DNA from 3 places in the Rossellomorea sp. NPDC077527 genome. Region 1 is predicted to be linked to each of the others. Evidence: riboswitches for the same ligand, from Rfam matches in the RefSeq annotation. Region 1 holds a riboswitch; each other region holds the start of a gene.
The links. Region 1 has a riboswitch for thiamine pyrophosphate ahead of tenA (thiaminase II). Riboswitches for the same ligand answer to the same signal wherever they lie in the genome.

Region 1 (7,634 bases):
TGACGAAAATCAATCTCTAAACATCATAGATGTACGTGAAGATGACGAAGTGGCAATGGGGATGATTCCTAGCGCGAAGCACATCTCATTAGGGCAAATAGAGAGTCGCATGAATGAATTAGAAAAGACAAAAGAGTATATCATGGTCTGCCGATCAGGGGGGAGAAGCGGAAAAGCCGCACAATTTCTTGAAGATCAAGGGTTTGATGTGATCAATATGACTGGTGGCATGATGTCTTGGGAAGGTCCGACAAACTAATCACTAAAGATCCTAAAAGGAAAAAATAATAGTAAATGGATTGATCATAATCCAATAAAAAACCATGCATCGCATGGTTTTTTATTGTGAGAAAACAACATTAAACAGATGATATTATATCGATATAATATAAGAAATCTCAGGTGTTATTTCAGTATAATAATAGACGGAAGTGGATTTTATGGTAGGATAATAAGAGGTGTTTTGAGAGTAAAGGAGATGAAAAAATGACTATGAAGCTGGTATCCTGGAATGTAAACGGAATTAGAGCATGTGTGAAAAAAGGGTTTTTAGATTATTTCCACCGTATGGATGCGGATATCTTTTGTCTTCAAGAAACGAAGCTTCAGGATGGTCAAATTTCACTGGACTTAAATGGGTATCATCAGTATTGGAACTATGCAATCCGAAAGGGATATTCAGGGACTGCGGTCTTCACGAAACGGGAGCCTCTGGCTGTCAGCTATGGTTTTAACGACGATGAAATAGAGGCTGAGGGAAGGATCATTACATGTGAATTTGAATCCTTTTATTTGGTGAATGTGTATACGCCCAATTCTAAAAGAGATCTTTCGAGGATCGAGGAACGCTTGGAGTGGGAGGATACTTTAAGAGCTTACCTCCTAGAATTGAATCTACATAAGCAGGTCATTCTATGCGGGGACCTAAACGTGGCGCATACTGAAATCGACCTGAAAAATGATAAGTCCAACCGAGGAAATTCGGGATTCACCGATGAAGAAAGGGGTAAAATGACATTGTTACTGCATGAAGGGTTCACCGACAGTTTTCGATATCTTTATCCCGACAAAGATGACGCCTTCAGTTGGTGGTCTTATATGAGTAATGTGCGTGAGCGAAATATCGGGTGGAGGATTGATTACTTTATTGTCTCCGAACAATTATCACGTTCTATAAAAAAAGCTGAAATTCACTCTGATATCCTCGGAAGCGACCATTGTCCTGTATACTTAGAGATAGAATAGTACAAACATGATAAAAAGAATGAATGTTTAAGGAGGGAAAAGAATGTTACAGAAAAGATTGAAACCATTCATTGAGGAAATAAAAGAATCTGAAGGTACTGTGCCTTTGTTTGATTTGGAGAAGGAATATGTGGTAAAGCAAGGGTTACTGGACGTTGATGAGATTACTTCTCCAGATAAAGATTCACGTTTTCAGGATGCGTATATCGAGCGTTGTGATAAAGAAACAGAAGAACTGATCAGTGAGGAAGCTGTTACATTTCTTGGACAACCCCTCAGCTACTTGAGAGAGCATAAAAAAGAATTCATTTACCTTGAATCCGAATGGTTCGAGGTGATTGGAGTGGAAGCCGTTTCGTTGGAAGTGGACGACGTATTCGGGACGTATGATGCAATGCTTGGATTAAGACTCCAAAAGAAGTATAGGAGTCAGATTGAGCGGTATTTGGAAGAGTCCCTTGAAGTTGAATCATCATTTGATTTGTTGTTTAATGGTGAAGATGGGTTGTGGGACTTGAATTTTACTTTGAATGAACTTCCGGAATTTAAAGAAGAGTATTCAATGCTGGAAGCTTATGAGCTTATCTATGAATTCCTGTTTAGGCTCATTCAAAACGTGGATGAGGCTTAATAAGGTAATCCTCCTGAATAATTGAATTCGAGGGGGATTTTATTTTTCCCTTGTTTGATTTGATCAGATCGTAGTCGAATAACTTTCCTTCATAGACCAAGTGGAAGAGGGGGTGTTTGATGATCTCATGTAACGAATCCCACAGAAGTATCCTATTTTACATATCCTTTTTAATCACAACTTGGTTTGAACATTTAGGGTACTATCAGGGCTAATCTTCAGCATCATTGGTTTTATAGGCAGCTGGACGATTTCGTATTAAAACAGGATCTTCAAATCGGTGATCAAGAAAAGATAGATACCTAAATCGTGTTGACAGCTTGGCCAATATCACCAACCTTAGTCCACATCATTCGTTACTACTTTGATTTTATATGGAGCGACAAAGAGGGACGGACCTTCAACAGGTCCGTCCCTCTTTGTTCTTCACCTTTTCTTTGTGCGCTTATTGATTTCTTCTGTCACGACATGAGCAAGGTCTTCGTTTCCGAAAAGGGAAAGGACGCCAAGTAATGTACTGTCTGGAATATCTTCTGATTCCTCTTTAGGTACGGTCAAGTCGATTCCGTGCTGCAGGGCAGGATTTTTTCCTTGCTGGGGATAGGCTCTTTGATAGAGCTCAGTAGGATCGAGATCATGATTCACACACCATTGTGCAAATACAAGGATCATCATATGCTCGTCCTTCTGATAATTTTGGATGATTTTTTCTTGCATTTCTTTAGAATTCACTAATATTCTCTCCTTAAACAATGATACTATCTGTATTATAACGAAGTTGGAGAAGGAAGCCTATTCATATCCTTTTTCACTGAGATAGAGTATACATTTTTAAATTGGGCGATTAAAGGTGTATAATAGAAAGATGAACGAAACATGTTTCAGATTGAAAGGAAGTTAGAACGATGAATATTACCAACCACCATGTTGAGGAATTAAAAGATCCAACTGGTATATTAAGTGGAGACCGTTATGAAGTGATGCTTGATGTCGAAGTGCCAGAGGATGATGACCTGTATTCAGAACAGGGTATTTACATAAAGGCCATTTTTGTTCGGGATGAGAATGGAGCGAGAATCGTACAATCCACGATCATTGAGAGAAACACTGAGACCATCATGGATTTTGAATTAGAAGAAGAAGAAGAAAGCCTCATTTTGCAATACTGCCAAGAACATATCGAATAAAATGATGCAGAGCATCCTCCCTTCCATTGGTTAATGAGTAGGGAGGATGCTTTTTTACCAGTTTCAATGATTCAGATCAATATGTTTGCATGGGTATTGGATGTAAAAAATGGAATGAGTAAATCGAAGAAAGAATGGTGTTAAAAGTATTTGGAGAAAGTGAAAAAACGATTCATCTATTTTAAAATTTATATGACATTTGTACTGTGTATCTCAATGATATCATTTGATATACTATTGATAATAATGTGCTAGCAGATGATATCATATTGATAGAAAGGAGTGCGAACCTTGTCAAATCAAGGAAGAATGCAACTTAATGTAAGGGTTGATAAAGAAACATCAGAGAAATTGGATGAAATTGTAGAATACTATCAGCAGAATACGAAAATTGGCAGAGTGTACAAAGGTGACGTCTTAACAGACATCATACACAAATCCTATGAGGTCATGGAGAAGCAAAAAAAAATTCAAAATCGGAAATACTAGCCATATATTTTGGTTGCTGCAAAGCAGCAAGAGTTAAACAGTTTATCATGAGCTATAAATGAAAATCCGGATTATTTATGTCATAATATAGGAGACATATTTAAAATATTGAAAGTAAAAGAGGTTTCCAGCATGCAAATGCCGAAGAAAATAATCAATATTCAAAGAGGTTCAGGGATCTCCCCCTACATATGGAGCATTATCAGCATCCTGCCCTTTTACTTTATTTTTCAATCTTCCTCTACGATTGAAATTGCGGTAGGGATTTTCTTGACCATTGCGTTTTTTATTTCATTACGTTTCGCCTTCATCTCTAAAGATTGGCCCGTTTATTTATGGACATCGATACTCATTGCGATCTCCATTACAATGACCATACAATTTAATTTTATATATTTTGCTTTTTACATAGCCTACTATAACGGAAATATTAAAAATCGCGTTGCTTTTTTGACACTTTACATTATCCATCTTGTGCTGACAACGGCTTCGATCAACTATAACTTTGTGTTGCAGGATGAATTGTTCCTATCTCAGTTTCCGTTCATTCTGATCATATGGATCAGCGTGATATTGCTGCCGTTCAATATTTATAACCGGAATAAACAAGTACAGCTTGAAGATCAGCTTGAAGATGCAAATAAGCGAATTTCGGATCTTGTCAAACAGGAAGAACGTCAAAGGATTGCCAGGGACCTCCACGATACGCTGGGTCAAAAACTTTCGTTGATTGGTTTGAAAAGTGACCTTGCGAGAAAATTGGTCTATAAAGATCCAGAACAGGCAAGAAATGAATTGCAAGATGTTCAACAAACGGCAAGAACCGCATTGAGTGAGGTCAGGACAATGGTCTCCCAGATGAGGGGAATCCGATTGAAGGATGAGATTGTCAGGATCAAACAGCTCTTAAAGGCAGCTGATATCGAATTCATCTTGTGTGAAGAAAGCAACCTTCCACAAGCATCTCTCTTTATGGAAAACATCTTAAGCATGTGCTTAAAAGAGGCAGTGACGAATGTAGTCAAACATAGTAAGGCTTCCTACTGTGAACTCCTTATTGAAGAATCGGATAAAGAGATGACCATCTTGGTGAAAGATGACGGTGTAGGGATCGGAAGTGATTACTCACAGTCAGGAGGAAGCGGTCTGATCGGAATGAGAGAGCGGTTGGAATTTGTGAATGGCAGTCTCGACATTGTTTCGGATGAAGGCACCACCTTGATTATGCGGGTGCCAAAAGTAATCAAGCAGACAGATAGGGAGGGAATGGAATGATTCGAATTGTGATTGCCGAAGATCAACGGATGCTGTTGGGCGCACTGGGTTCGCTTTTAAGTTTGGAAGATGATATGGAAGTGGTAGGAAAAGCGGGCAATGGAGAAGAAGCCATTGCCCTCGTCCACGAACTTAAACCTGATATATGCATTATGGATATTGAAATGCCCAAGAAGACCGGCCTTGAAGCAGCTGAGGAATTAAAGGGGGAAGATTGCAAGGTGATCATCCTTACTACTTTTGCAAGATCAGGTTATTTCCAGCGTGCGCTCAAAGGTGGAGTGAAAGGATATTTGTTGAAGGACAGTCCTAGTGAAGAACTGGCGAACTCGATCCGACTTGTGATGGATGGCAAGCGCATTTATGCACCTGAGCTAATGGATGATGTCTACAGTGAAGAGAACCCTCTTACAGACAGGGAAAAAGAAGTACTGGAGCTTGTTGCCGACGGGAAAAACACAAAGGAAATCGCCGATGAACTACAGCTTAAAACAGGAACTGTCAGGAATTATATCTCTACCATACTCGACAAGCTTGAAGTGAAAAATCGAATCGAAGCCATCACACAATCGAAAGAAAAAGGGTGGTTTAAATAATTCGAGGGACGGACCTTTTAACAAGGTTCGTCCCTTTATGGTCTAGCATGATATTGAATATTTATTCTATTCTAAAAAGAAGAGATAAAGGGACTGACGAATTTTTTTAGAAAAAAATATTTCATCAAAAATGAAAACTGCTAAATCTTTTGATGTCATTGCATCCAAGGGTCAATTTGTAACTGATAAAAAACTATGATTTGTGCTATTTGTGTTGACAACGAAATGAATCATGATACGATAACATCGAAAACAAAATTTCATAAGACGATCCACTAGGGGTGCCTTCTAAAAGGCTGAGATTAAAGTGTGACTTTAAGACCCTTTGAACCTGATCTGGTTGAGACCAGCGGAGGGAAGTGGTGTTTGAAGGTCACGGAGAATACGATTCTATCATTCTGATCTCAAGCCACTTTCTGTATGCGGTATGCATCATGGAAAGTGGCTTTTTTTGTTGCCCATTTCGGGTCGTCTGGAAAAGGAGTAGGAAATAATGTCATTTTCAACGGTGTTACGAAATGAAGTCAAGGAAATTTGGGACGCGAGCTTCCATCATCCCTTCGTCAAAGGGATCGGGGATGGAACGCTCCCCATCGAGAAGTTCAAGTACTACCTCTTGCAAGATGCCTATTATCTTTCACATTTCTCGAAGGTGCAGGCGCTCGGTGCGTCAAAAGCAATGGATCTACATACTACATCACGAATGGCATCGCACGCTGTAGGAACAAATGAAGCAGAGCTTTCACTTCATGAAAATTTCTCGAAACGATTAGGTATCACGGAGGAGGAAATACAGAATTTCAAACCGGCTCCCACAGCATATGCCTATACGTCGCATATGTATCGTTCTGCGAGATATGGAGGTCTTGCGGATATCTTGGCGGCGATTCTCCCATGCTACTGGCTCTATTACGAGATAGGGGAACGCTTGAAATCATGCACTCCGGAAGAGCCGGTTTATCAGGAATGGATTGAGGCATATGGAGGGGAATGGTTCAAAGAGTTAGTCGAAGAACAAATCAATCGTCTTGATGAATTGGCAGAAACAATGAGCGCATGTGATAAAGAAAGAATGAAAGAAAATTTCATTTTGAGCAGCATCTATGAGTTACAGTTTTGGGAAATGGCTTATACTCTTGAAAAATGGCCGTTTGCTCTGGATGCCGGAAAGAAAAGGGGTGAGCAGCATGTCTAAATTAAAACTGACGGATATTTTAGTAACAGTAGTCATTTCCATCATGTTTGGAGTTATTTATAAACTTTGGGGACCATTTTACAACTTAATGAAGCCAATCGGTTTACATGCGGATCAATTCATCTATGGAATGTGGTTCATGGCGGCCACAGTGGCATTCTTGATTATCCGAAAACCGGGAGTGGCCCTTTTAGCCGAAATCGCCGCTTCATCCGGGGAGTTTCTCATGGGTTCAGAATGGGGACTGGAGGTGCTTTTATTTGGAATCATTCAAGGGTTGATGGCAGAGTTGTTTTTCTTTATGACGAAATATAAACGCTATGATCTTTCGATTATATGTTTCGCGGCAGTTGGTTCTGCATGTGGTTCCATCTTTATGGACTACATGAAAGGATATATTGGAGATTTGGCCCTTTGGAATCTGTCCTTATTCATTGTTGCGAGATTACTTGGTTCGATTGTCATCGCCGGTGCAGGATCTTTTTATTTGGTTAGGGCCCTCGAGAAAACCGGAGTCACAAGTCTTGTAAGGCGTGCTGATCAAGAAGAGTACGATTCATTGCATCATTAAGAGGTGAACTTTATGCATGTTGAAAACCTTCGACTTAAAGTTCCCGGATCGGAAAAACGGATGTTTAATGATGTCAGTCTGTCAATCAATGAAGGGGAAAAAGTATTGCTATTGGGTCCATCAGGATGTGGTAAATCAACACTTCTTCATGTTTTATCCGGGGTGATCCCCCGGTCTGTGGATGTCCCTATGAGAGCTTCCAACATGGAGATAGCTGATTCATATGGATATGTATTTCAAGATCCCGACTCTCAATTTTGTATGCCCTTTGTAGATGAAGAATTGGCCTTTGTCTTGGAGAATTTACAAATCAAGAGAGAGGAGATGAAAGAGACCATTCGCAGGCTGTTATCGGAAGTGGGACTGGAGATGAAAGATCCCCATACGAAAATCTCAACATTATCAGGAGGTATGAAGCAAAAGTTGGCCATTGCCTCTGTTCTTG
Region 2 (7,634 bases), on a different contig from region 1:
GATAGATGGGCAAAAAAAGAGTGGGAGGAAAATGGGAAGATTGGTCCCGAATGTATTGGCTGCAGCCTTTATATTGGCGGGGATATTCTTGACTTTCGAACTGATCGATGTCGAAAGGGACGGTCAAAATGCTTCAAAGGAGCAGGACGTCATCGTAGCTCCTACCCCAGAAGAGCCTACCGAGCTGGATGAGCCTACGGCAGATAAATTGATTGTAGAAGCGTTCAATCGATATGATACCGTCCTTAATGATGAAGGGATGGGTGAGACCTTTATCTATGAAGGTGAGTCCTATCGGTATATGAGTGAAGGATTTGATTCAGAAGAAAAAGTGATTCACTATCTATCAAAAAGCTTTACCCCGGATGCTGCCGAGAAGCTCCTCGGGAACCATCCCTTCATTGTGTATAAAGGGAAATTGGCCCAGCCTGATGTAACTTTTGAACCTGGCAATGTATGGACCGACACCACGGCAGTCAAAGTGAGGACGACAGAAGCCATGAGTGATGTGACATACGAAATACCGGTTTCGGAGGGGCTTGGGAGAGTCAATGTTCAAAGCTTCAGACTGGTTTTTGATGGAGGATGGAAGTTCAGTGTGAAGTTGCCATTTTCATTTAGAGAAGTAGAGAAAGAGACCAAAGAGTGGAACCTCACGTTGACACTAGAAGAAGAGGCGGTCTACCAGGAATTTTCCCGGGATCCAAGAGAAGAACATTTACACGGGTTATCACCCATCAGCATTGCAAAAATTTATGTCCAGGCAACGTTGGATGAAAGAGACGACCTGGTTTATGAAATGTACACAGACAGGGCAGGGTATGTACAGTGGACCAAGGAAGAAGACGAGAAGTTTCCCAAAGCGGACAGGGGGACAAAGGAAAATATTCTACGTGTATACAAAGGTATAGAAAACGGTAAATTTATTCAAACAGGCGATACGGATGGATATATTAAGTATGACAATGGTAGCGAAGGGGGTATGGGCTTTCAAATGGTCAAGGATGAAGATGGCTATTGGAGCGTAGGATTCATGCCGACTCAATAGAGTGCATGAATCTGGGATTAAATAGAGTAAGTAAGTCAATATATTCTAAAACACGAACAGTAAATGTAGTATGTTGATTGGGACAGAAGGTGCTCAACTCACATATAGCGAAAAGTGGTACCTTGAGTGATTGGAAAGGGAGCAAAATAAAGGCAATTAAAATAGAGCTGCTTAAAATGGGTATTTTGTCACATTCCATTAGAGTAGCTCTTTTGTCATGGCTTATTGAATAGGTATATAATAGAGAGTATACGAGTATAGTAGTCAAGAAGAAATAAAAAGGGGGCTAGATGAATGATCAGATTGTCCAGGACAAAGAGAGTCATGTTACTCGGTTTCGCAATCATCCTCATAATAGTAGCCAACCGGATTTCCACTGTACAGCACCTGACGGCAAGAATCGCCACCAACCTCTATGTGAGCCTTAAATACAAGGATCTGGATCTGGAATACCAAAACGTCGAATTTTCACCCCAGTTTGGAGATTACTCTGTCGCATATAAGGACAAGGATGGAAAAGTATATGGATTCATGGTCACCCCTAAGTCAATGCCCGTCATCATTCTTCACGATCCTCTCAGTGAGACACCTTAAGGAAAAGAGCCTTTCGACCTTTTAATCTATCATTTTTGATGTATAATAAAGCATAATAACTTCATAAACGTTACCACAAGGGGAGCGAAAGCTGAGATTGAACAATGTGTTCTGACCCTCTGAACCTGTTAGTTAGGACTAGCGTAGGGATGTGGAAGATACGCCTCTTTGTGCGTGTTTTAATTCATGCATTCATCCTCCTTATGGTTTCGTTTTATTACATGAGGAGGATTTTTTATGAAACACACTCGACTTATTGTATTGCTTGAAGCGTCATTGATGGCAGCCTTCGCCGTCATCCTTGATATGCTGCCCTCTATTAAGCTATCACCAAGTATCTCCATTTCCATTGCCATGGTTCCAATTTTTCTATTGTCCTATCGAAGGGGCTGGAAAGCGGGACTGACAGGGGGCTTCTTATGGGGAATCCTGCAGATCGCCCTAGGGGATGCCTGGATAGCAACGCCGGTTCAAATGGTGATTGAATACTTCATTGCCTTTGCTTTTATCGGTTTCGCGGGGATGTTTGCCGGGAAGATACAGGGTTCATTAGGAGACAGTCGTCGATCCAAAGCGATTCTATGGGTTGTGATCGCTACATTTGTAGGAAGTCTCGCCCGCTATTTCTGGCATTTCATCGCAGGTTTCGTGTTCTTTGCCGAATATGCACCGGATGATATGTCTCCATTGCTCTTCTCTTTCATTGCGAATGGTATCACAATGCTTGGGTCGGCTCTGTTGTGCTCCATTGTGTTGGCGATCATCACCAATATAGCACCAAGACTGATTAAAGTACGGACACATCAACATGATATCAGCCGAAAGGCTTCATAGAAACAACAAGACTGGTCCATTCCAAAAGGCCGGTCTTTTTTTGTCAATACACCCCAAGTCTTAGAGTAATTTACTTCTACGGCTTCTGTTGAATAAACGGGCCTTTTTCTATACTGAAGATACGATGATTGTCAGGAGTGAGTCGAATGTCAGATTGGATCTTGAATATAGCGGAAGAGTGGGGGATTTGGGGTGTATTGTTTTCTCTATTTATTGAAGGAAGTGCTTTTCCTTTTGTGGGCACATTTTTTATCGTGACGATGGGATTCATCCTGGACTTAACGTGGGTGGAAATCGGGATTATTTCGGTTGCGGGAAGCCTTCTATACACAGTGGGAAGTTATATTCCATTTTACATCAGTTTGAAACTGGGGGATAAATTGGAGGAGAAGCTACATCCCAAGAAGCTGGAAAAGCTTAGGGCAGCCGGTCAAAAATTCAATCGTTATGGAATATGGAGCGTAGCGATTGCGAGTCCACTTCATATAGGGAATGTCATCCCATTCCTTGCGGGCATGGCGAAAATGGATGTGAAGGCCTATTCCCTCCTCACGATGCTCGGTATTGCTCCATCCACTTTTCTGTTTTTGAGTATTGGACAGTTATATGAGGGAGAGAAAGAAGTGATTCTTAAAATGATGGAGGACTATCAAGTGGGGGCCTTTATCGTTTTTGTCATCATAACGGGTTTGTACGTCGTTTTAAAAAGGAAGAAGAAGAGAAGGGTGTACACGAAAAATCACTAATGGGATTGGAGATGTGTCGTCAAGAGGACCACAAATACTGAGAAACAATTCATAAGCCTTACATAAGGGGGGACAAGGTCCTGAATATTGGACTGTTTATACCCCAAATCACCCCCGTTCCCTCTCCCTAGATTAAATCTACGTAAAATCCTGCCGTTCCTCATTGCTTACACCACGTCTTTCCTATAAACTAGACCTATTCAAAAAAGCGCGTGTGGTGAAATCGTATGGAAGCAAAAATGATAAGAAGATATGACATTATGGAGGTCAGCCTGCTGGCAGGTAAAATTATGCTGCAAAGCGGTGCAGAGACCTATCGCGTCGAGGATACGATGATGCGGATTGCTGCTTCTTATGGGATAACAGAATCCCACAGCTATGTGACGCCTACTGGAATCATCTTCTCGATTGAAACCTCGGAACCGACAAAAACAAAGCTGATCCGAATCAACGAGAGGTCAACGGATCTTGAGAAAGTGACCCTCGTGAATAGTATCTCGCGGCAAATCAGCCAAGGGCATCTGACCCTTGAAGAAGCATACAATGCCCTTGAGAAGTTGGATCAGTCCGACTTATCATACACTTTCCTGATCCAGGTGGTGGCGGCAGCCATTGCAAGTGGATGTTTTCTCATCATGTTCCAGGGGGGATGGAAGGACTTCTTACCGGCACTGATCACAGGGGGGATCGGGTTTACAAGCGTGATTCATTTACATCGCCTCGTTCCGATCAAGTTCTTTGCCGAGTTCCTTGCCTCCTTCATCATCGGAATGGTGTCATTCGGGTTTGTCCATCTCGGAGTGGGGCAGGAGCTGGATAAGATCATCATTGGCTCCGTCATGCCGCTGGTTCCAGGTCTCCTGATTACCAATGCTGTCAGGGATTTAATGGCGGGGCATTTAGTATCGGGCCTGTCAAAGGGCGCGGAAGCCTTCTTAACCGCGTTTGCCATCGGAACGGGTATTGCCGTTGTGTTTACTTTAACGTAAGAGTGTATGTCATATAAGGAAAGGGTGAAAAGGGATGCTCATCATCGAACAATTAGTGACCAGCTTTATTTCCGCCGCCGCATTCGGGATTATCTTTAACGCTCCAAAGCAGTCCCTCTTCAAATGCGGAATTGTTGGAATGCTGGGGTGGATCATCTACATACTCATGAGTTTAAATGAAGCCGATACTGTACTTGCCACGTTATTGGCCTCCTTTGTCGTGGCGGTGGTCAGTCAGGTGTTTGCGAAAATGTACAAAACCCCGGTCATCATCTTCTCTGTCGCCGGGATCATCCCTCTCGTACCCGGCGGACTTGCGTATGATGCCATGAGAAACTTCGTACAAAACGACTACAATGCCGCCATTAACCTGGCAGCCAAAGCGTTCATGATCTCAGGCTCCATCGCCATCGGGCTCATCTTCTCCGAAGTCATCAACCAGGTCATCCGAAACGCACGCCTGAACGCCAGCGCAAGAAGAATGAGATAGAGGGACGGACCTTGCTTTTTGTGGGGTCTTTTTTTTATTCCGTCACTTCCGTGTAACCATTCATCCCTCTTGACGTCTAATCAACAAATAGGACATATAGGAGGGTCATGCTATGAGTAAGAAATCGTATCTGCTCATTGTTCTTGGTGTTGTTCTTCTGGTTGGTATCGGAGTGTTCATGTACAGTCAAAGACCTGTGGTGAAGGCGGAGGGGAAATGGGCGGGAAATCTCCTCATAATGGAGAATGACTCGTGGAATCTACAATTTTCTACTCCGCTTAAGAAAGACACCGTGACGCCGCAAAACATTTATGTGAAAGATTCCGATGGGCGGGATGTCAATGTCATACTAAAGCTCAGTGAAGACCGCCATTCATTGCAGGTGCTCGCACCGAATGAAGGGTATCCTCTTAAACCTCAAGCATTCACACTTCATATTTCTCCAAACGTGAAAACCAAATGGGGATTATCATACACCGGGGACACAGAGATCCCTTTTGCTGTCACCTCTCATTTGCCAAGCATTCAATCAGGGGAAGCCCTGACGAAATACTTCAAGGACGTTTTAAAATTGAATAAGGAAAGTCCGAGGTTTTCTCTGTTTGGAAGGGAAGAGAAAATGGAGTCTGCGTCTTCAGAGGACAGCGCTTCAGGTGAATCCGATTTTTCAACAACGAATAATCAGGTTCAAGGCGTTGACGAGGGGGATTTGGTCAAGACTGATGGGAAGTACATCTATCAATTGACCGATCGGAAGCTGTTGATTACAAAGGTGAAGCCTGAGATGGAAAGGATATCGACCATTTCGTTCGAAGAACATGTGCAGCCGCAGCATCTTTTTTTGAATGGAGACCAAGTGCTTGTCATCGGAAACAGCTGGTCACCACCTCTTAAGGAGGGTGATCAAGGTAGCCAGTCTAAGATTCTGCCGGTAGAGGGTATGACGGTGGCGCTCTTGTATGATGTATCGAATAAAGATAAGCCGTCCCTTCAAAGAAAGGTAGAGCTTGAAGGTCAGTATAAAGCTTCCAGGAAAGTGGATTCTACTGTCTACCTGATTTCCAGTATGTATCCAAACTACTGGATGCTTGAACGGGATGCCGACCTTGATGTAAGACCGAGGGTAAGTGATAGTTTGACGGGGGATGATGCGGAGCCGATTCCTTTCGAGAGCATCAAGTATTTTCCGAAATCCACTTCTCCAAACTATACCTTATTGACAGCATTGGATATGGAAAATCCGAAAGCTCCCCTTGCCGTCAGTTCTTATCTTGGAGGGGGAGAGGCAGTGTATATGTCGAAAGAAAATCTGTATATCGCTGTAGAAAAATACGAGGGGCGGGATTCTCTTAATACGAACATATATAAATTTGCCGTTCATGATGGAGAAATCACATACGCCTCATCAGGAAAGGTAGAGGGAAGGACGTTAAACCAATTCTTTATGGATGAGCACAAGGGATATTTTCGAATTGCCACGACGGATGGAGAAGTGTGGAGCAATGACTCGCCATCGTCCAATGCTCTCTATATATTAGATGAAAACATGAAAAACGTAGGAGAAGTAAAGGATTTAGCACGGGGGGAGAAAATCTATTCTGTCCGGTTCATGGGAGACAAAGCATATATGGTCACTTTTAAACAAGTCGACCCGTTATTCGTCATCGATACGGAAGATCCAACACATCCAAAAGTGTTGGGGGAATTGAAGATCCCTGGTTTCAGTACCTACCTTCACCCGATAGACGATCGGCATCTGATCGGATTCGGATATGATACGAAAGTGATCAACGATGGCAAGGATACCAATATCGAACCGAGAATCACTCGGAAGGGGATGAAAATGTCGTTATTTGATATTACGGATTTTCATCATCCGAAAGAAACGGACACCGAAATCATCGGAGGGGCCGGGACCCATTCCAACTTGCTCGAGGACCACAAAGCCCTGCTTCACGAGCCTTCAAGAAATCTATATGGCTTTCCGGTCTCTGTTTACAATGAAAAGGAGGGAAGCCAGCACGAACTGGATTTCGACTATCAAGGTGCCCTTCTTTATGAAATCACCCCTGAAAAAGGGATTGTGTTGAAATCGAAGCTCACGGATGAAGGAAGCAAAGACAAAGAATACTACGAACAGTGGGAAGACCAGATCCAAAGACTGCTCTATATTGACGATCAGCTCTATACCGTTTCGAATCACTCTATTACTTCTTACTCGTTGGGTGATTACAAAAAGACAGACTCCATTGAGATAAACTAAAGAATGGACAGAAGAGGCCGCGAAATGTAGTGGTCTCTTTTTTGTATACATGACATAGAGCGTTTCTCAAAGGAATAACAGGTGCTTCCAACTACCCCCCTGCATAAAAAAACGATATGATGATACATATAAATAATGGCAGATATTTGTTTAGAGGGGTGTTCGTTTGAAGGTCATACGTTACTTAAAGCCTTACCGGACTGCCATGGCCGTTGCATGGAGTTTGATGCTGGTAGAGCTTGCTGTAGAATTGTTGAATCCGTTGTTCATGGCACGGATCATCGATGAAGGTATTCTGAATAAAGACTTGGACGTTGTGTTGAAATGGGGCTTCATCATGGTGGGGATGTCCCTCATTGCCTTTATTTCTGGAGTGACGAATTCTTTTTTTGCCGCACATACGAGTCAGGGATTCGGCTATGATGTGCGGGATAGCCTGTATAAGAAGGTTCAATCATTTTCGTTTGCGAGTTTTCATAAACTTCCTGCCTCTTCCCTCATTACGAGGATGACCAATGACGTAAGACAACTCCAGAATACAATCTTCATGAGTCTCCGGATCATGCTCCGGGCTCCATTGCTTGTTGTGGGGTCAGCCATTATGGCGCTGATCGTCAATACAAGGCTTGCTCTTGTTTTAATCATTGTGATTCCGGTACTGTGGCTGTTT
Region 3 (7,634 bases), on a different contig from region 1:
AGATATGCTCGGATCGGTCGGGGCCATCATTGCGGGTATCCTGATTTACTTCTTTAATTGGAATCTGGCAGACCCGATCGCTTCTGTCATCGTGGCGATCCTCATCATCATTTCCGGATGGAGAGTAACGAAGGATTCGATTCATATCTTAATGGAGGGATCTCCTGCAAATGTGGATATGGACCAAGTGAAAAGAAGCATGTCCGCCCTGAAAGGAGTTATTGAAGTTCATGATCTTCATGTGTGGAGTATCACTTCTGAATACACGGCTATGAGTTGTCATGTGGTGGTAGAAGATGAAGTGGATCGGGATGTGATATTATCTCAGCTTTCGGAATTTCTGGAAAGGGAGTTTGACATTCACCACGCAACCATTCAAATCGAAGGGGAAAAAGCGTTGGGCGGTCATCACCACTGCTGTACTTGAACAATCGGAACGAACAGGGCAGACTTTCAGGAGATTTTCTCGAATGGTTGAAAGAATGTTTATTCCCTTCCTTCATTGGGGTATATCCTCAATTGGAGGGATGAACATGCTACATCAAGAAACGAAAACACACCAGAAAAAAACACCCGAATTTAAAAAGGATTTTTATATACAGCAATTATTAAGGATTGGCGTTTATAAATCTTTCGGAAAGCAGCTTTACGAACTGTCGATGAATGAATTACAGGATGTCTACCTTGAATATTATGTTGGTGGAGATATTGCTCGCTAAAAAAGACGACCTTGGAAAAGGATCGTCTTTTTATATTTGATACGGGACCATATTATGGTACGTCATGACCCATGGATGTTTGGAGGATCTCGAACCATTGATCATGATTCAATGTGATGGAGAGGGAATCAATCGCGTTTTGAATCCGCTCTTTCTTACCTGACCCGACGATAGGCATAATGTTCGCCGGATGATTAAGAAGCCATGCATACAGAATCTCGTCGATTCCTTTTGCCCCTGTTTCTTCCTGGACTTTCTTTAATGTATGTTGAAGCCTGATTGCTTTATCATCTTCGCCCTTAAAGACTGCCCCTCCGGCAAGTGGTGACCATGCCATTGGTGCAACACGTTTATCTTGACACAGATTTAATGTCCCGTCTTCGAAGTTCTCCAGGTGGTAAGCAGATAGTTCAATTTGGTTTGTGATTAATGGAAAAGGCAAATAGGATTGAAGCATATTCCACTGATGATCTTTAAAGTTGGAAACACCAAAATGTCGTACTTTTCCTTCTTCTTTTAATTGAGTGAAGGCTTCGGCCACTTCTTCACCATTCATGAATGGATCTGGTCGGTGTATCAATAACAAGTCGATGTAGTCCGTTTTTAAGCTCTGGAGAGAGTTCTCCACTGAAGAGAGAATGTGTTTCTTACTCGTGTTGTAATGGTGTGTTAGATGATCTGGTCGATTATCCGAAGGCAGGACGATTCCACATTTCGTCACGATTTCCATCTTCGCCCGTAATGTGGGGTCAAGGGCAAGTGCCTCTCCGAATAAAGCTTCACACGTATATGATCCATAAATGTCAGCGTGGTCAAAGGTTGTGATTCCGTTTTCAATATTATGTTGAATGAGTGATAATGTCTCTTCCTTCGATTGATTCCAATCCGCAAGTCTCCATAAACCATGAATGATCCTGGAGAAAGATAAGTCTTCTGTCATTTGTATTCTTTGCATGGATGTAACCTCTCTTCCTTTGTATGTAGATAATACTTCAAAGTCATACTATCAGTATAATACTACGGTTTGAAAGGAAATAGAAATGATTGAACCTCTGCGGGGTATATTACGACATTGGGACGTGGATCCCACTTTCATAGAGCCACTGGGCCCTCATCCGAATGTTGCAAGAGTGAAGGAAGGAATGAAAGTATATTATTTAAAGAAGAGAGAGGATTTATCCATTGAGAAAAGGTGGGAGGAGTTCTATTTAACCTCCTATCTATTGGAAAACCGCCATTGTGTTGAATCACCATTATTAACTTCTTCAGGGTACCCATTTGTGAAAGAAGGAGAACAAATATATTCACTTTATAAAGCCCTGGAAGGAAGGTCTTTAAAGATATATTCTATGACAGCACTAGCAAATGCCGGGGCATACCTTTCAGACATTCATCTCCTTTTTGAAGGGTATCGCAGTCAACAGGAAGTGGTGGATTGGGATATTGAACGTCATGTAAAAGAGTGGATGTCCGTACTTGGAAACACATCGATCGGAAAACGTGGTGCAGGATTACTATCAAGAATAGAGGGGTGGAAGTCATACTACACTCAGTTGCCACACCAAATTGTTCATAGTGACTTCCACTCGGGAAACATCTTGATGAAGGGGGAAGAAATCATCGGTGTTATTGACTTCGCGCGGATTCGGACTGCCCCCCGTATTACAGACATCGCTTACTTCCTCGCAGGTCTTCTCAAGAATAGCGCGAACAAGAAGAGATACGATTCAATCAGATGTATACAAGTGTTTCTAGACGGATATGAAAGCAATACCTCATTGACCACCACAGAGAATCGACTATTGCCGTCTATCATCATCCTTTTCCTTCTGCAATATGCATTTTTGTATTCACACCAAGGGTATTCAGAAGCGGGCTCATCCTGCATGCTTTTTATTGAGGAACTGATCAATTCTGATTATTTTCAGGGATTAAAATAAGGCTGTTTTCGTAAACGATTGTTGCTTTTGGATATATGGGCTTGTTATTGATTCCCACTCCAATAAACTGTCCAAGATAGTACTAATGCACATTCTTGACTATTTATGAACCATTTTGCTCTGTCAACACTAGTTCCCTTCACCCTCTTCCACAGACTCAGGTGACAGAGCATCTGCAAATCATAGTCTGTGCGAGAATAACAATACACTCTTTGCGAAAAGAGATCCTAAATTTAAAAGGAAATACTTGAATAACAAACCGTTCTATGGCACAGTAGGAAAGAAGATAACGTTAATTTCATATTCTATGTGTAGGGGGACCGGAATGGCCGGTTGAGATTGTATCCTTTAGATGCTGACCCTTTGAACCTGAACTGGCTGATACCAGCGTAGGAAACATTCTCTTAAACGATACATAACCAAGTTTAATGATGCGTCCAAGGCTTTCAGCCCGGGACGCTTTTTTGTTTTACATTCATTTACCTTCATAAGCGAAGAATAATGGAATAAACGTTGAAACTGCAAAAGATTTAAGGAGGAAACAAGATGAAAAAATGGATGTTCATCATCTGTTCAGTATTTTTACTAACGGCCTGTAGTGCCGGGAAAGATACAGCCAATGAGAAGAAAGAAGGTCTTAAAAAGGTATCGGTTGTACTCGACTGGACACCAAATACCAATCACACAGGATTATATGTAGCGAAAGAAAAAGGTTACTTTAAGGACCAGGGACTTGATGTCGATATCATCCTACCTGGAGAATCCGGAGCCGATCAACTTGTTGCTTCAGGGAAAGCAGAATTCGGTGTAGGCTACCAGGAAAGTGTCACACAGGCGAGAGTCCAGGATGTTCCTCTCGTATCCATTGCTGCTGTTATTCAGCATAATACTTCGGGGTTTGCATCCCCCAAGAGTAAGGGTATTACAAAGCCAAAGGATTTTGAAGGGAAAAGCTATGGCGGCTGGGGGTCCCCTGTTGAGAAAGCCGTGATGGATTCCATCATGAAACAAAAAAATGCCGATGTAGAAAAAGTGAATTTCATTAATATGGGAGACACTGATTTCTTTACTGCCGTCAAGAGAGATGTTGATTTTGCCTGGATTTACTATGGTTGGACTGGTATAGAGGCTGAGCTTCGCGGTGAAGAGCTGAACATGATGTATGTAAAGGATTATTCTGAGAAATTGGATTATTATACTCCGGTGCTGACAACAAATGAAAAAATGATCGAATCAGATCCAGAAACGGTTAAAGCATTCCTTGCCGCAACTTCCAAAGGGTACGAGTATGCCATCGACAACCCGAAAGAAGCAGGTGAAATCCTTCTGGGAGCAGCTCCTGATCTTGATAAAGAATTAGTCATTAAGAGCCAGGAATGGTTAGCCCCTAAGTATCAGGATGACGCTGAAAGATGGGGAGAGCAAAAGCTTGAAGTGTGGGAGAACTATGCATCTTGGATGTATGATAATGATTTATTAGATAAGAAACTTGAAAGCAAGAAAGCATTCACGAACGAATTCTTACCGAAATAAGAGGTGAATAAAATGGGGAACGCACTCGTAAGTATACAAATCATTCCGAAGACAAAGAACGGCGAAGATGTCATTCCATATGTTGATGAGGCGATTGCCATCATAGAACAATCAGGTGTCCGATATGAAGTCCATCCCTTAGAAACGACGATGGAAGGAAATCTATCAGATTTATTTAAGGTGATTGAACAAATGAATGAACGGATGATTGAAATAGGAAGCAAGAACGTCATCTCACAAATCAAAGTATTATATCAGCCCGATGGTATTGAAATGAACCAATTAACGGAGAAGTATAAAGGATGAGAACATGGCTATCGAAAGGATGGAGACCCTTCTTGGTCCTCATCCTTTTATTCATCATTTGGGAAGTCAGCATAAGAGTATTTGATGTGCCAGCTTGGCTGATGCCTTCCCCTTCAGACATTTGGTCAGAAGGTGTTGCCTCGTGGTCTGCATTCAAGGGACATCTTGCTTCAACGACGCTTCTTACAATTGTAGGGTTTGTGATTGGCTGTTCGATCGGAATCGGGGCAGCGGTTGGGCTCCATCTCCTGCCAAAGGTAAGGGAAGCCTTCTATCCTCTGATGATTCTGTCGCAGAATATACCTATTATCGTCTTGGCGCCTTTACTTGTCATTTGGTTTGGATTTGGATTGTTACCAAAGATCATCGTCATTACGTTGATCTGCTTCTTTCCGGTGGCGGTTTCAGCAATGGATGGATTCAGACAGACGAATGCAGAGTACATCCTATATATGAAGATGTCGGGAGCATCAAAAGGGCAGATATTCAGGAAAGTGGAGTGGCCACATGCCCTGCCTTCCATTTTCTCCGGATTGAAAATTTCAGCTACCTATAGTGTAATGGGAGCGGTGATATCTGAATGGTTAGGTGCCCAGAAAGGAATAGGTGTTTACATGACACTCGCATCGTCTTCATTCCGGACCGATAGGGTCTTTGTTGCGATTTTCATGATCATGCTCCTAAGCCTGGTATTTTTCGGTATCATCCTTTTGTTAGAAAATATCATGGTGAAGTGGAATCGAAAGGAGGACAAGTAATATGACGACCTTATCTATTGAAAACATGTCCAAGTCATTCGATGGTGAACTTGTCCTTGATGATCTCTCCATTACGGTCGGAGAGGGTGAATTTGTTTCGATACTTGGACCATCTGGAAGCGGGAAAAGCACACTGTTTCATGTCATTGGTGGGTTATTCACTCCGGACTCAGGAGATATCCGTCTCGATGGTCAGTCGATAAGTGGTCAGAGGGGCTCCATCAGCTATATGCCTCAAAGTCCGTCCCTTCTGCCGTGGCGTACGGTGATTGAGAATGTGATGCTTGGTCAGGAGTTACATGGAAAAAAGGATAGGCAAATAGCGATGAATATGATTGAACGTGCCGGTTTAAAGGGATATGAGGAAGCATACCCAGCAGATCTTTCTGGTGGGATGAAGCAGCGCGTCGCCTTTATTCGTGCACTTGTAAGTCCACAATCCTTTTTATGTCTGGATGAGCCTTTCTCTGCCTTGGACGAATTTACCCGGTTGGACATGCAGAAGTGGCTCCTTTCGATATGGGAAGAGGATATGAGTTCGGTTCTGTTTGTTACTCATAATATTGATGAGGCACTTTTCTTGTCTGACCGTATCATTGTGTTATCTACCAGGCCTGCACGGGTGCAAAAGGAATTCAAAGTTCCTTTTTCCCGCCCGCGTGATAAAGGGATCCTATTAACGGAGGAGTTCCTTAAATGGAAAACGAATATCTTTGAGGAGTTATCTCAATATGTCTAGATCTTCTCTCATAGATGCCCATGTTCACCTTGACCTTTATGAGCCATTCGAACGTGACAAAATACTCCAGGAACTAGGGTTGTATTCAGTAGAATCCCTCATATCTGTGTCATTTCATCTAGCATCTTCCAAGCAGAATTTAGATATTGCGAGGAGGGATGCGCGGGTAAAGACGGCAGCGGGTCATCATCCCGAGCAAGAACTTCCTTCTGAAACGGAATTAAATGAACTCCTGGTATTCATTCAGAGACATCATCAAGAACTTGTCGCAATCGGGGAAGTGGGGCTTCCTTATTATAAAATGAAAGAAGATCCCTCTTTGTCCCTCACGCCTTATATTGAAATGCTTGAACGCTTTATCATTCAGTCAAAGCAACTGGATAAACCCATCGTCCTTCATGGGATATATGAACATGCTCCGATCATCTGTGATCTATTGGAGAAGCATTCAGTGAATAAAGCGCACTTTCACTGGTTTAAAGGAGATAAGAAAACGATCGAACGCATGATTGAAAAAGGGTATAGCGTATCCATCACACCTGATGTTCTGTATGAAGAAGAAATTCAAGAACTTGTAAAGACATATCCAATCGAGGGCTTGATGGTGGAAACAGACGGCCCCTGGAGATTTGAGGGTGTCTTCCAGAATAGAATGACCCATCCCGGTTTGATGCACCGTTCCGTAGAAATGATTGCCGAATTAAAAGGTTTGAGAGAATCAGCTGTATACAAGCAACTATTCAGGAATACAAAGGAATTTTACGGGATTTAGAAAAGAGGCTGCTCCTGCATTGCAGAAGCAGCTTCTTTTTCTCTAAACCCGTATACCTATAAACATCTTTTACCATTATATTTCCACCCTTCTTAACAGAAAATGATACTAATGACTTGTAGAAAAAGGTGAGAAAAATGGAATTAAATAATCAATATCCCCCTTATCAAGCAGGTGATGTTGTATATGTGATTTACAGAAACCCGCATACTCAAAGTGTGGCCAATGTTCAGGAAGCAGCGGTTGTTCACGATCCGGAAAATCCGGGTGAGTTAGCATTATTTCTATATGAGACCTATTATCCGTTAACCCATGAAGTAGCTGTTTATCGTACAGAATCAGAGGCGGAACAGGCATATACTCAATCATTTGGAGACCTTTAGGAGGGAATAATATGGTGAAACCGTTCGTGCCTCAATTGGTCTATTTTGAGCCTAATGCTCTGGATTATCCATTGGGGAAACAATTAAAGGAAAAGTTCGAGAATATGGATGTGGAAATCCGTTATACTACCTCCCATAATCAGGTCCGAAATCTCCCTGGGGAAAACCATTTCCAGAAATACAGAATTGCTAAATCCACCCTGGTGGTAGGAGTCCGTAAAACGTTGAAGTTTGATACTTCAAAGCCGTCTGCAGAATATGCCATCCCGTTTGCCACAGGGTGCATGGGGCACTGTCATTACTGTTATCTTCAAACTACAATGGGGAGCAAACCCTATATTCGCACATATGTCAACGTAGATGAAATATTTGAGGCTGCAGATCGATATATCGAGGAAAGAGCACCTGAATTCACTCGTTTTGAAGCGGCTTGTACTTCCGATATCGTGGGAGTGGATCACCTTACTCATACGCTTAAACGGGC

Region 2: it holds a riboswitch for thiamine pyrophosphate, as region 1 does, so the genes downstream of both, thiT (energy-coupled thiamine transporter ThiT) here and tenA (thiaminase II) in region 1, are expected to answer to the same signal.
Region 3: it holds a riboswitch for thiamine pyrophosphate, as region 1 does, so the genes downstream of both, ACIGG7_RS13865 (ABC transporter substrate-binding protein) here and tenA (thiaminase II) in region 1, are expected to answer to the same signal.

What each region holds. Positions count from the first base shown of each region.
Region 1 is NZ_JBITVL010000004.1:263,282-270,915, reverse strand. It holds gene ACIGG7_RS15775 (rhodanese-like domain-containing protein) at 1-259, shown strand, start outside; gene ACIGG7_RS15770 (exodeoxyribonuclease III) at 493-1,245, shown strand; gene ACIGG7_RS15765 (branched-chain amino acid aminotransferase) at 1,289-1,876, shown strand; gene ACIGG7_RS15760 (hypothetical protein) at 2,303-2,608, opposite strand; gene ACIGG7_RS15755 (DUF6509 family protein) at 2,782-3,063, shown strand; gene ACIGG7_RS15750 (hypothetical protein) at 3,355-3,552, shown strand; gene ACIGG7_RS15745 (sensor histidine kinase) at 3,691-4,827, shown strand; gene ACIGG7_RS15740 (response regulator transcription factor) at 4,824-5,423, shown strand; TPP riboswitch at 5,691-5,798, shown strand; gene tenA (thiaminase II) at 5,917-6,618, shown strand; gene ACIGG7_RS15730 (ECF transporter S component) at 6,611-7,189, shown strand; gene ACIGG7_RS15725 (ABC transporter ATP-binding protein) at 7,202-7,634, shown strand, end outside.
Region 2 is NZ_JBITVL010000001.1:79,365-86,998, forward strand. It holds gene ACIGG7_RS00380 (DL-endopeptidase inhibitor IseA family protein) at 32-1,048, shown strand; gene ACIGG7_RS00385 (hypothetical protein) at 1,343-1,642, shown strand; TPP riboswitch at 1,711-1,809, shown strand; gene thiT (energy-coupled thiamine transporter ThiT) at 1,880-2,476, shown strand; gene ACIGG7_RS00395 (DedA family protein) at 2,623-3,222, shown strand; gene ACIGG7_RS00400 (threonine/serine exporter family protein) at 3,450-4,211, shown strand; gene ACIGG7_RS00405 (threonine/serine exporter family protein) at 4,246-4,701, shown strand; gene ACIGG7_RS00410 (beta-propeller domain-containing protein) at 4,814-6,964, shown strand; gene ACIGG7_RS00415 (ABC transporter ATP-binding protein) at 7,170-7,634, shown strand, end outside.
Region 3 is NZ_JBITVL010000003.1:777,886-785,519, reverse strand. It holds gene ACIGG7_RS13885 (cation diffusion facilitator family transporter) at 1-427, shown strand, start outside; gene ACIGG7_RS13880 (Fur-regulated basic protein FbpA) at 471-719, shown strand; gene ACIGG7_RS13875 (aldo/keto reductase) at 772-1,674, opposite strand; gene ACIGG7_RS13870 (phosphotransferase) at 1,760-2,659, shown strand; TPP riboswitch at 2,963-3,072, shown strand; gene ACIGG7_RS13865 (ABC transporter substrate-binding protein) at 3,206-4,192, shown strand; gene ACIGG7_RS13860 (thiamine-binding protein) at 4,205-4,498, shown strand; gene ACIGG7_RS13855 (ABC transporter permease) at 4,495-5,256, shown strand; gene ACIGG7_RS13850 (ABC transporter ATP-binding protein) at 5,258-5,995, shown strand; gene ACIGG7_RS13845 (TatD family hydrolase) at 5,988-6,767, shown strand; gene ACIGG7_RS13840 (transcriptional regulator SplA domain-containing protein) at 6,905-7,150, shown strand; gene splB (spore photoproduct lyase) at 7,162-7,634, shown strand, end outside.